Regions from separate parts of the Salicola sp. AFF1 genome, predicted to be linked through region 1. Evidence: predicted binding sites of a transcription regulator. Region 1 holds the regulator's gene; the other holds the start of a gene.
The links. Region 1 encodes sigma-54, which starts transcription at its own class of promoters, with help from an activator protein. Its sites were predicted from a motif close to TGGCACNNNNNTTGCTNT; they were not measured.
Positions count from the first base shown of each region.

Region 2: glnK (P-II family nitrogen regulator) is a predicted target of sigma-54. The motif match lies at 2,644-2,661, and genes of this name have one in related genera.

Region 1 covers NZ_JBXAYL010000004.1:120,181-124,594, forward strand. Annotated here, with positions in the region: gene rapZ (RNase adapter RapZ) at 1-812, opposite strand, end outside; gene ptsN (PTS IIA-like nitrogen regulatory protein PtsN) at 847-1,326, opposite strand; gene hpf (ribosome hibernation-promoting factor, HPF/YfiA family) at 1,342-1,650, opposite strand; gene AC1RQI_RS04110 (RNA polymerase factor sigma-54) at 1,717-3,267, opposite strand; gene lptB (LPS export ABC transporter ATP-binding protein) at 3,417-4,142, opposite strand; gene lptA (lipopolysaccharide transport periplasmic protein LptA) at 4,151-4,414, opposite strand, start outside.
Region 2 covers NZ_JBXAYL010000009.1:41,544-45,957, reverse strand. Annotated here, with positions in the region: gene AC1RQI_RS07930 (acetoacetate--CoA ligase) at 1-814, shown strand, start outside; gene AC1RQI_RS07925 (ammonium transporter) at 891-2,135, opposite strand; gene glnK (P-II family nitrogen regulator) at 2,201-2,539, opposite strand; gene AC1RQI_RS07915 (accessory factor UbiK family protein) at 2,845-3,108, shown strand; gene AC1RQI_RS07910 (YifB family Mg chelatase-like AAA ATPase) at 3,142-4,414, shown strand, end outside.

The DNA.
Region 1 (4,414 bases):
CGCCGCAGGTGATTCGCCAGTTCTTCGGCCATATAGACTGATCGGTGCTGGCCGCCGGTACAGCCTATGGAGACGGTCATGTAGGAGCGGTTGACCGTGTGGAATGCCGGCAGCCAGCGGTCCAGAAATCCCTTGATATCACCGAGCAGGGCGTCCGTTCCGGGTTGGCCCTTGAGGTACTCGCGGATGGGGGCGTCCAGTCCGGTGTAGCTGCGGAGCGAGTCATCCCAGAAGGGATTGGGCAGGCAGCGCACATCGAAGACGAAATCGGAATCAATGGGAACGCCGTGCTTATAGCCGAAGGACTGGATCAACAGCGCCATCTGTTGTTCGTCACGCCCGACGATGCGTTCACGCACCATGTCTCGCAGTTCGTACATGGAGCGTTCAGTGGTATCGATATGCAGGTCCGCCAGTCGCGCAATCGGTTCCAGCAGGCTCTTTTCATCCTGGATCGCCTCGGAAAGGGAGCGGGCGGAGGTGCTCAGCGGATGCTTGCGCCGTGTCTGGTGGAAGCGCTGCAGCAGGATGCTGTCCGCCGCATCCAGGTAGATGATTTCCACCCTCAGCTCTGGATGCTGGAGCTGGCGGTAGAGGTTTTCAAAATCGGCGATGTCCGCGGAGAGGTTGCGCGCGTCAATGCTGACCGCGACGTCGCGTTGCTGCTCATCGGATTCCAGGGCCTTGCGTGTCAGCGGCTGGAGCAGCCCGATGGGCAGGTTGTCGATGCAGTAATAGCCAAGGTCTTCCAGTACATGCAGGGCCGTGCTTTTGCCGGAGCCCGAGCGGCCGCTTACGATGGTCAGTTTCACAGGCCGATCTCCCGCCGTGTGGGTAAGGGCGACGTTACTGGGACGCTTTTTCGCTGGCGACGATCAGGTCGTACAGTTCCTGCGAGTCCTGGCACTGGCGCAGGCGCCGGCACAGGCTGCGGTCATTGAACTTCTCGGCCAGCTGGCTGAGCAGTTCCAGGTGCTCACTGGTGGCATTCTGCGGCACCAGGAGCACGAACAGCAGGTCCACCGGTTCACTGTCGATGGCATCAAAGTTGATGGGGGCGTCCAGCGTCAGTAGCGCGCCTACTACGCGCTTACAGTCTTCCAGCCGGCAGTGCGGGATGGCGATGCCTTGCCCGATGCCGGTGCTGCCAAGACGCTCCCGTGCAACCAGATTATTGAAGATCTGGTTTTCCTCAAGCTCCGGGTAGTGCTGGGCTACTCTCTCGGCAATGGTCTCGAGGATGCGCTTCTTGCTGGTCCCCGGAACGCCACAGAGGGCCAGCTCCGGGGCAAGAATGGATTCGATGGACAGTGATGAATGGACCATGGATACCGCTTGGGATCAGCGGGTGGCCGCACCGTGCTGGCGTTCCACCTGCTTTTCCTTGTGTTTGAGAATTTGCCGGTCAAGCTTGTCCACAAGCTGATCGATCGCCGCGTACATATCGTCGTGCTGGGCCTTGGCGTTGATGTCGCCCCCGGTAACGTGGAGCGTGGCTTCGGCGGTCTGCCTTTGCTTGACCACCGACAGCGTCACCTGGGTGTTGCTGATCTGGTCCGTATGCCGTTCAAGTTTTTCCATCTTGCTCCGGACATAGTCCTTCAGGGCTTCTGTCAGCTCGATGTGGTGACCTGAAATGTTGAGTTGCATAGTCCGCTCCTGTTGTCGCTTAGGCCCGGCCACCGGAAGGTGGCCATCATACAGGCGTCAGGCCCTCTAGACGAGACGTTTGCGCTCGTTTGAGGGCGGGATGTGCATCGCCTCGCGGTATTTGGCAACCGTTCGGCGCGCCACATTGATGCCCTGGTCACTGAGTATAGTCGCTATGCGGTTGTCACTCAGCGGTTTCCGGCTTTCCTCCTCGTTGATGAGCTTGCGGATCATGGCGCGGATGGCGGTGGATGAGCATTCGCCGCCTTCGTCCGTGCTCACGTGACTGGAGAAGAAATACTTGAGCTCGTAAATGCCCCTGGGGGTATGCATGTACTTCTGGGTGGTGACACGGGAAATGGTGGACTCATGCATGTCCACAGCCTGGGCGATCTCGGAGAGGATCAGCGGCTTCATCGCTTCCTCGCCTTCCTCGAAGAACTTCTGTTGATGATCGACGATCTGGGAGGCGACTTTCAACAGCGTCTCGTTACGGCTCTGAAGACTTTTGATGAACCACTTCGCTTCCTGGAGCTGATCCTTCAGGTAGGTGTTGTCGGCGCTGGCATCGGACTGGCGGATGAGCGACGCATACAGGTTGTTCACCTGGAGCCGGGGGGCGATTTCCGGATTGAGTTCAATTTTCCAGCGTCCTTCCTGGCGGGAGACGATGACGTCCGGGACCACGTACTCCGTTTCGTCCTCACCGATGGCATCACCGGGGCGCGGGTTAAGGCTCTGGATCAGGCCCAGAACCTCCTTGAGTTGCGCTTCGCTGAGACGGCTGCGGCGCATGAGCTGGCGGTAGTCCCGGTTGCCGAGCAGCTGAATGTAATGGCTGACGACCAGCCGTGCCTGCTTGAGCCAGGGGGTGTCCGGGGGCAGCTGGTTGAGCTGGATCAGCAGGCATTCCCGCAGGTCCCGCGCGGCAACGCCGGGCGGATCAAAGTGCTGGATGCGGTGCAGGACCGCCTCGACTTCGTCCATTTCCAGCGGGTCTTCGTCGTCCGCCGCACTGAGCCCCTGGTGGATTTCTTCCAGGCCCTGGGTCAGATAGCCGGCGTTGTCGGTGGCATCAACCAGAGCATGGGCGATGACCCGGTCGCGCTCGGACATGGGAGTGAGGTTGAGTTGCCAGAGCAGGTGATCCTGAAGGGTTTCGCCGCGGCTGTTGCGGCTCTCGAAATCCATTTCGCTGCCATCGTCTTCGGGGCGTGAGGCAGCGGGAGTGGCGGGAGCGCTCTGGTAGACGTCATCCCAGGCGGTATCCACGGGCAGGTTGTCGGGGATCTCGCTGTTGTCCTGCCAGTTCTCGTTCTCCGAGCTGCTGGCGTCGGTATTGCTGGTACTCGGCTCCTCTCCCCCTTCGCCGGTGGTTTCAGCGCTTTCATGGTCGCCGTCGCCGCTGTCCGCTGCCTGATCGGCCTCAGTATCGGTGTCGGTATCCGTCTCCGCCTCGGCTTCCTCGGCGGTTTCAAGCATGGGGTTGGATTCCAGCTGTTGCTGGATTTCCTGCTGCAGGTCGAGAGTGGAGAGCTGGAGTAACCGTATTGCCTGCTGCAGCTGGGGCGTCATGGTGAGCTGTTGGCCCATCTTCAACTGCAGGGACGCTTTCATGACCATCGACTGCTTTCCCGTTCCCGATTGTCCAGCATTTAGAAACCTTAATGGGTCCTCCAGAGGACCGGCAGGGATTTTGCTTACCCCTTCTGGATCGAGTGTACAGGCGAACTGGGCAGGGCGACAACGGTTCCAGAGTGCACGTGTTACAGACGGAACTCGTCGCCCAGGTAGACTTCCTTGACCTGCTGGTTGGCAAGGATGTCCTCGGCGGTGCCGGAGGCGATGATGTGGCCTTCGCTGACGATGTAGGCGGTCTCACAGATGTCGAGCGTTTCGCGCACATTGTGGTCGGTGATCAGCACCCCAATGCCGCGGTCACGTACCTGGCGCACGATCTGCTTGATGTCGCTGACCGAGATCGGATCCACGCCAGCAAAGGGCTCATCCAGCAGGATGAAAGCCGGTTCCACGGCCAGGGCGCGGGCGATTTCGGCGCGTCGGCGCTCCCCGCCGGATAGGCTCATCCCAAGGCTGTTGCGGATGTGGCTGATGTGGAATTCACGTAACAGCGCTTCCATGCGCTCTTGCCGTTGTGCCTTCGTAAGGTCGCTGCGTGTTTGCAGGATGGCCATGAGGTTCTCCGCCACCGTCAGGCGCCGGAAGACCGAAGCCTCCTGGGGCAGATAGCCGATGCCTGCCCGGGCCCGGCCGTGCATGGGCAGGTGGGTGATGTCGCGGTTGTCGATCCGGATGCGGCCCCGGTCGTGGGGGACCAGGCCCACAATCATGTAGAAGCAGGTGGTCTTGCCGGCCCCGTTGGGCCCCAGAAGCCCCGCAATCTGGCCACTCTGGATGGCAAGGGAGACGTCCATCACCACTGGGTGGCGGCGGTAGCTCTTGGCCAGGTTCAGGGCTTCCAGTGTCGCCATGGGGGTGCTCAGTTACTGCCGTTGTTGTCAGGGGAATCGCGGTCCGGCTGGATGGTCATCTCCACCCGGTCCTGGTCGTCGTCTTCCGAGCTGGAGGCGGTTACGATGCGTTCGCCCACGTCGTACACGATCCGGTTGCCCCGGAACCGGTCACCCTGCTGGCGGATCAGGGCTTCTCGCTCGAAGATGATGCGTTCTTCCTTGGCTTCATAGATGATCGTCTTGCCTTCGGCATAGACCGCTGGGGCCTGTTCCGTTTGCGGCTGCTTATA
Region 2 (4,414 bases), on a different contig from region 1:
GGCAACGGGGAGCCCACTCACCCATGAAAGTTTTGATTACCTCTACCGGGACGTGAAGGACGACGTCTGTGTTGCCAGTATTTCGGGCGGCACCGACATTGTCTCCTGCTTCGCGCTGGGTAACCCCACACTGCCGGTCTACCGGGGTGAGTTGCAGTGCCTGGGGCTGGGCATGGATGTGGCATTTGCCGATGAGCAGGGGCAGCCGCTTGCCAGCGGCAAGGGCGAGCTGATCTGCCGGAATGCCTTCCCGTCGATGCCCCTGGGATTCTGGAAGGACCAGGACAATGAGCGTTTCCACAACGCCTACTTCAGTCGCTTTGCGGGTGTCTGGGCCCATGGGGACTATGGCGAGCTGGTTCCCCACCCAGCCACCGACACCACACCGGCCCAGACGGGCGTCATCATCCACGGTCGTTCCGATGCGGTGTTGAACCCGGGTGGTGTCCGGATCGGGACGGCCGAAATCTACCGTCAGGTCGAGAAGGTGGATGAGGTGGTGGAGTCGTTGGCGATTGGTCAGCAGTGGCAGGACGATGTGCGCGTGGTCCTGTTCGTGCGGCTGCACGATGAGGCATCACTGGACGACGCGCTGTGTCGGCGTATTCGCCAGACGATCCGTGACAACACCACGCCACGGCACGTGCCCGCCAAAATACTGGCAGTGCCGGATATTCCCAGGACCCTGAGCGGCAAGACCGTCGAGCTGGCGGTGCGCAATGTCGTGCATGGTGAGCCGGTGAAGAACCAGGATGCCCTTGCCAACCCGGAAGCACTGGCGTATTTCCGGGATCGGCCTGAGTTGGCGGAGTGAAGGCCCCACCAATGCAGGTTCCATAAAAAAAGGCGCCCTGGGGCGCCTTTTTTCGTTCGGGGTGTAAGGCAATGGCTCAGCCGTTGCCTTCGAACTCCGGATAGGCTTCCATACCGCACTCGGCGATATCCAGGCCTTCGTACTCCTGTTCTTCGCTCACGCGGATGCCCATGACCGCCTTGAGGATGCCCCAGACAATCAGGCTGGCGACAAAGACCCAGACAAAGATGGTCAGGATGCCGACGATCTGGCCGATGAAGGTGGCTCCACCGTTGGTCACCGGCACCAGGAGCAGACCCAGGATGCCGACAACACCGTGCACCGAGATCGCCCCCACCGGGTCGTCGATGCGCAGCTTATCCAGGGCGATGATCGAGAAGACCACCAGAACACCACCAAGAGCGCCAAAGATCGTTGCGGCCAGCGGTGTCGGCGTGGACGGCTCGGCGGTGATGGTCACCAGCCCCGCGAGCGCCCCGTTGAGCAGCATGGTCAGGTCGGCCTTGCCGAACATCAGCCGGGCAACAATCAGGGCGGCCACGGCGCCACCCGCAGCGGCGGTATTGGTGTTCAGGAAGACAATGGCCACTGAGTTGGCGGTCTCAACACTGGCTGCTGCCAGCACCGAACCACCGTTAAATCCGAACCAGCCCATCCAGAGGATGAAGGTGCCCAGTGTGGCCAGCGGCAGGTTGGCGCCCGGAATCGCGCGGACTTCACCGTTGCGTCCGTACTTGCCCTTGCGCGGACCCAGGAGCAGAACACCGGCCAGGGCCGCTGCCGCGCCCGCCATGTGCACGATGCCGGAACCGGCAAAGTCACTGAAGCCAAGATCCGCCAGATTGTAAAGGCCGAACACTGCTGAGCCACCCCAGGTCCACGCGCCTTCCAGCGGGTAGATGAAGCCGGTCAGCACAACCGTGAAGGTAAAGAACGCCCAGAGTCTCATCCGCTCAGCCACGGCGCCGGAAACGATCGACATGGCGGTTGCCACGAAGACGACCTGGAAGAAGAAATCCGAGGCCGGGGCATAGGTGGATACTGCTTCATAGGTGAAGCCTTCGGAAACGCCCGGATCCATGATGCCGGAAAGGAAGGTACCACCGCCGTACATGATGGAGTAACCGCAGACCATGTACATGATGCACGCGATGGCATAAAGACCAACGTTCTTGGTCAGGATCTCGGTGGTGTTCTTGGCCCGGACGAGGCCGGACTCAAGCATGGTGAAGCCTGCCGCCATCCACATGACGAAGGCACCACAGATCAGAAAGTAAAAGGTATCAAGTGCAAACTGCAGTTCGTTGACTGTGTTTTCCATTGGAATAAGCCCTCCGCACAAGGCTTTTCAAATTCAGGAATGTCGCTATGGCCTCGGGGTCAGCGTCAGACGGCTTCCTCGCCGGTTTCACTGGTCCGGATCCGGATTGCCTGCTCCAGCTCGCTGACGAAGATCTTGCCGTCACCGATCTTGCCGGTGTTGGCGGCTTTCGAGATGGACTCGATGACCTGGTCCAGCAGCTTTTCGCTGATGGCGATCTCGACCTTCACCTTGGGCAGGAAATCAACCACGTACTCGGCACCGCGGTAGAGTTCGGTGTGGCCTTTCTGGCGGCCGAATCCCTTGACCTCCGTGACGGTGACACCCTGGACACCGATTTCGGACAGGGCTTCGCGCACGTCATCAAGCTTGAACGGCTTAATAATCGCTGTCACAAGTTTCATGTGGGTTTCTCCTTTCGTTGCCGGCCCAGCCGAACTGGGTTATGGCGGCCTGAATCGGGGTGCATCGTTGGCCCGCAGCAGGTTGTGCGGACTCTGTGCAGACCTTTGCACGCCCTGTGCCAACGCTGAAATAAACTTAAAAACAATAAGTTACATTATGCGGCCGAGGTGCGGCCCGGCTGCATTGCCCCATTGTAGCGCATTCATCCCTGGCGTGACCCAATCCGGGGCATCTGAGGGTCGGCTGGGCCCGCTGGAGGCGCTGTGCTAGCATACTCAGAATAACGAACCCAGGAGTTGCCGCCATGCCCCGTAGCCCCCAGGATCTTTTCAATGAACTGCGTGGTCAGCTGGATCAGGCCATGCCGGACATGGCCCGGGTGGCCCGTGACGATGTGGAACAGCACGTGCGGATGGCGGTGAGTTCGGTGATTGACCGCCTGGATCTGGTGACCCGCGAAGAGTTTGATGCCCAGGCCGCGGTGCTGGCGCGCACCCGGGAGAAGGTTGAGGCGCTGGAGAAGCGCGTCGCGGAGCTGGAAGAGCGCCTGGACGACAGCCAGCAGTAACCCCGGAATCCGATTAACAACAGGGATGTTGCCATGAGTTTTGCCGTAATCCACACGCGGGCTCGGGTGGGCGTGGATGCCCCTGCCGTAACCGTTGAAACCCATCTTTCTGGCGGCCTGCCGTCACTGTCCATCGTGGGCATGCCCGAAGCGGGCGTGCGCGAGAGCAAGGATCGGGTGCGCAGCGCCCTGCTCAACAGCGGTTTTGACTTTCCCGCCCGCCGCATCACCATCAACCTGGCGCCAGCCGATCTGCCCAAGGAAGGCAGTCGTTTTGACCTGCCCATTGCGCTCGGCATCCTGGCCGCCTCGGGGCAGGTTGAGCCCAGTGCGGTGGATGCCATGGAGTTCATGGGCGAGCTGGCGCTGGATGGCAGCCTGAGGCCACTGGAGGGCATCCTGCCCGCGGTGATGGGGGCACGGGCCAGGGCGCGCACCATCATGGTGCCCTCCGGCAATGCCGAGGAAGCGGCCCTGGCCAGCCAGGAGGATACCTTCGCTGCGGATCATCTGCTCAACGTCTGTGCCCACCTGAAAGGGGAGCAGCGACTGGCGGCGATTGCGCCGCGCGAGGCGGAGGACCTCAGTCCTGGGGCAGTGCCGGACCTGGCGGACGTTCAGGGCCAGCACATCCCCAAGCGGGCCCTGGAGATCGCCGCTGTGGGCGGCCATAATCTCCTGTTCCATGGTCCGCCCGGTACCGGCAAGAGCATGCTGGCCAGCCGCATGCCAGGGCTGTTACCGCCGCTGGCGAGGGAGGCCGCGCTGGAGGTGGCCTCGGTGCATTCGGTGGCAGGCTCCTTCAGCCAGGCCAGGGGATGGCGCACGCCGCCTTATCGGGCGCCGCACCACACGGCTTCTGCCGTAGCCCTGGTTGGCGGTGGCAGCAGTCCGCGCCCCGGTGAGATTTCGCTGGCCCACCGGGGTGTGCTCTTTCTGGATGAACTGCCGGAATTCGACCGCAAGGTGCTGGAGGTGTTGCGCGAGCCCATGGAATCCGGCGAGATCGTCATCGCCCGTGCCCATACCCGCGTAACGTTTCCCGCCCGCTTCCAGGTGGTGGCTGCCATGAATCCCTGTCCCTGCGGCTATGAAGGCCATCCCGACATTGCCTGTCGCTGTTCCGCCCAGCAGGTGCTGCGTTACCAGAGCCGGCTTTCTGGCCCTCTGATGGACCGGTTTGATATGCACGTGGGCGTACCGGTTCAGGATGGCCGTACCCTGCTGCGTCCTGAAAAGGGAGAGATCAGCAGTGCCGAAGTCCGGGAGCGCGTCAGAGCGCTTCGTACCATCCAGCACCAGCGCG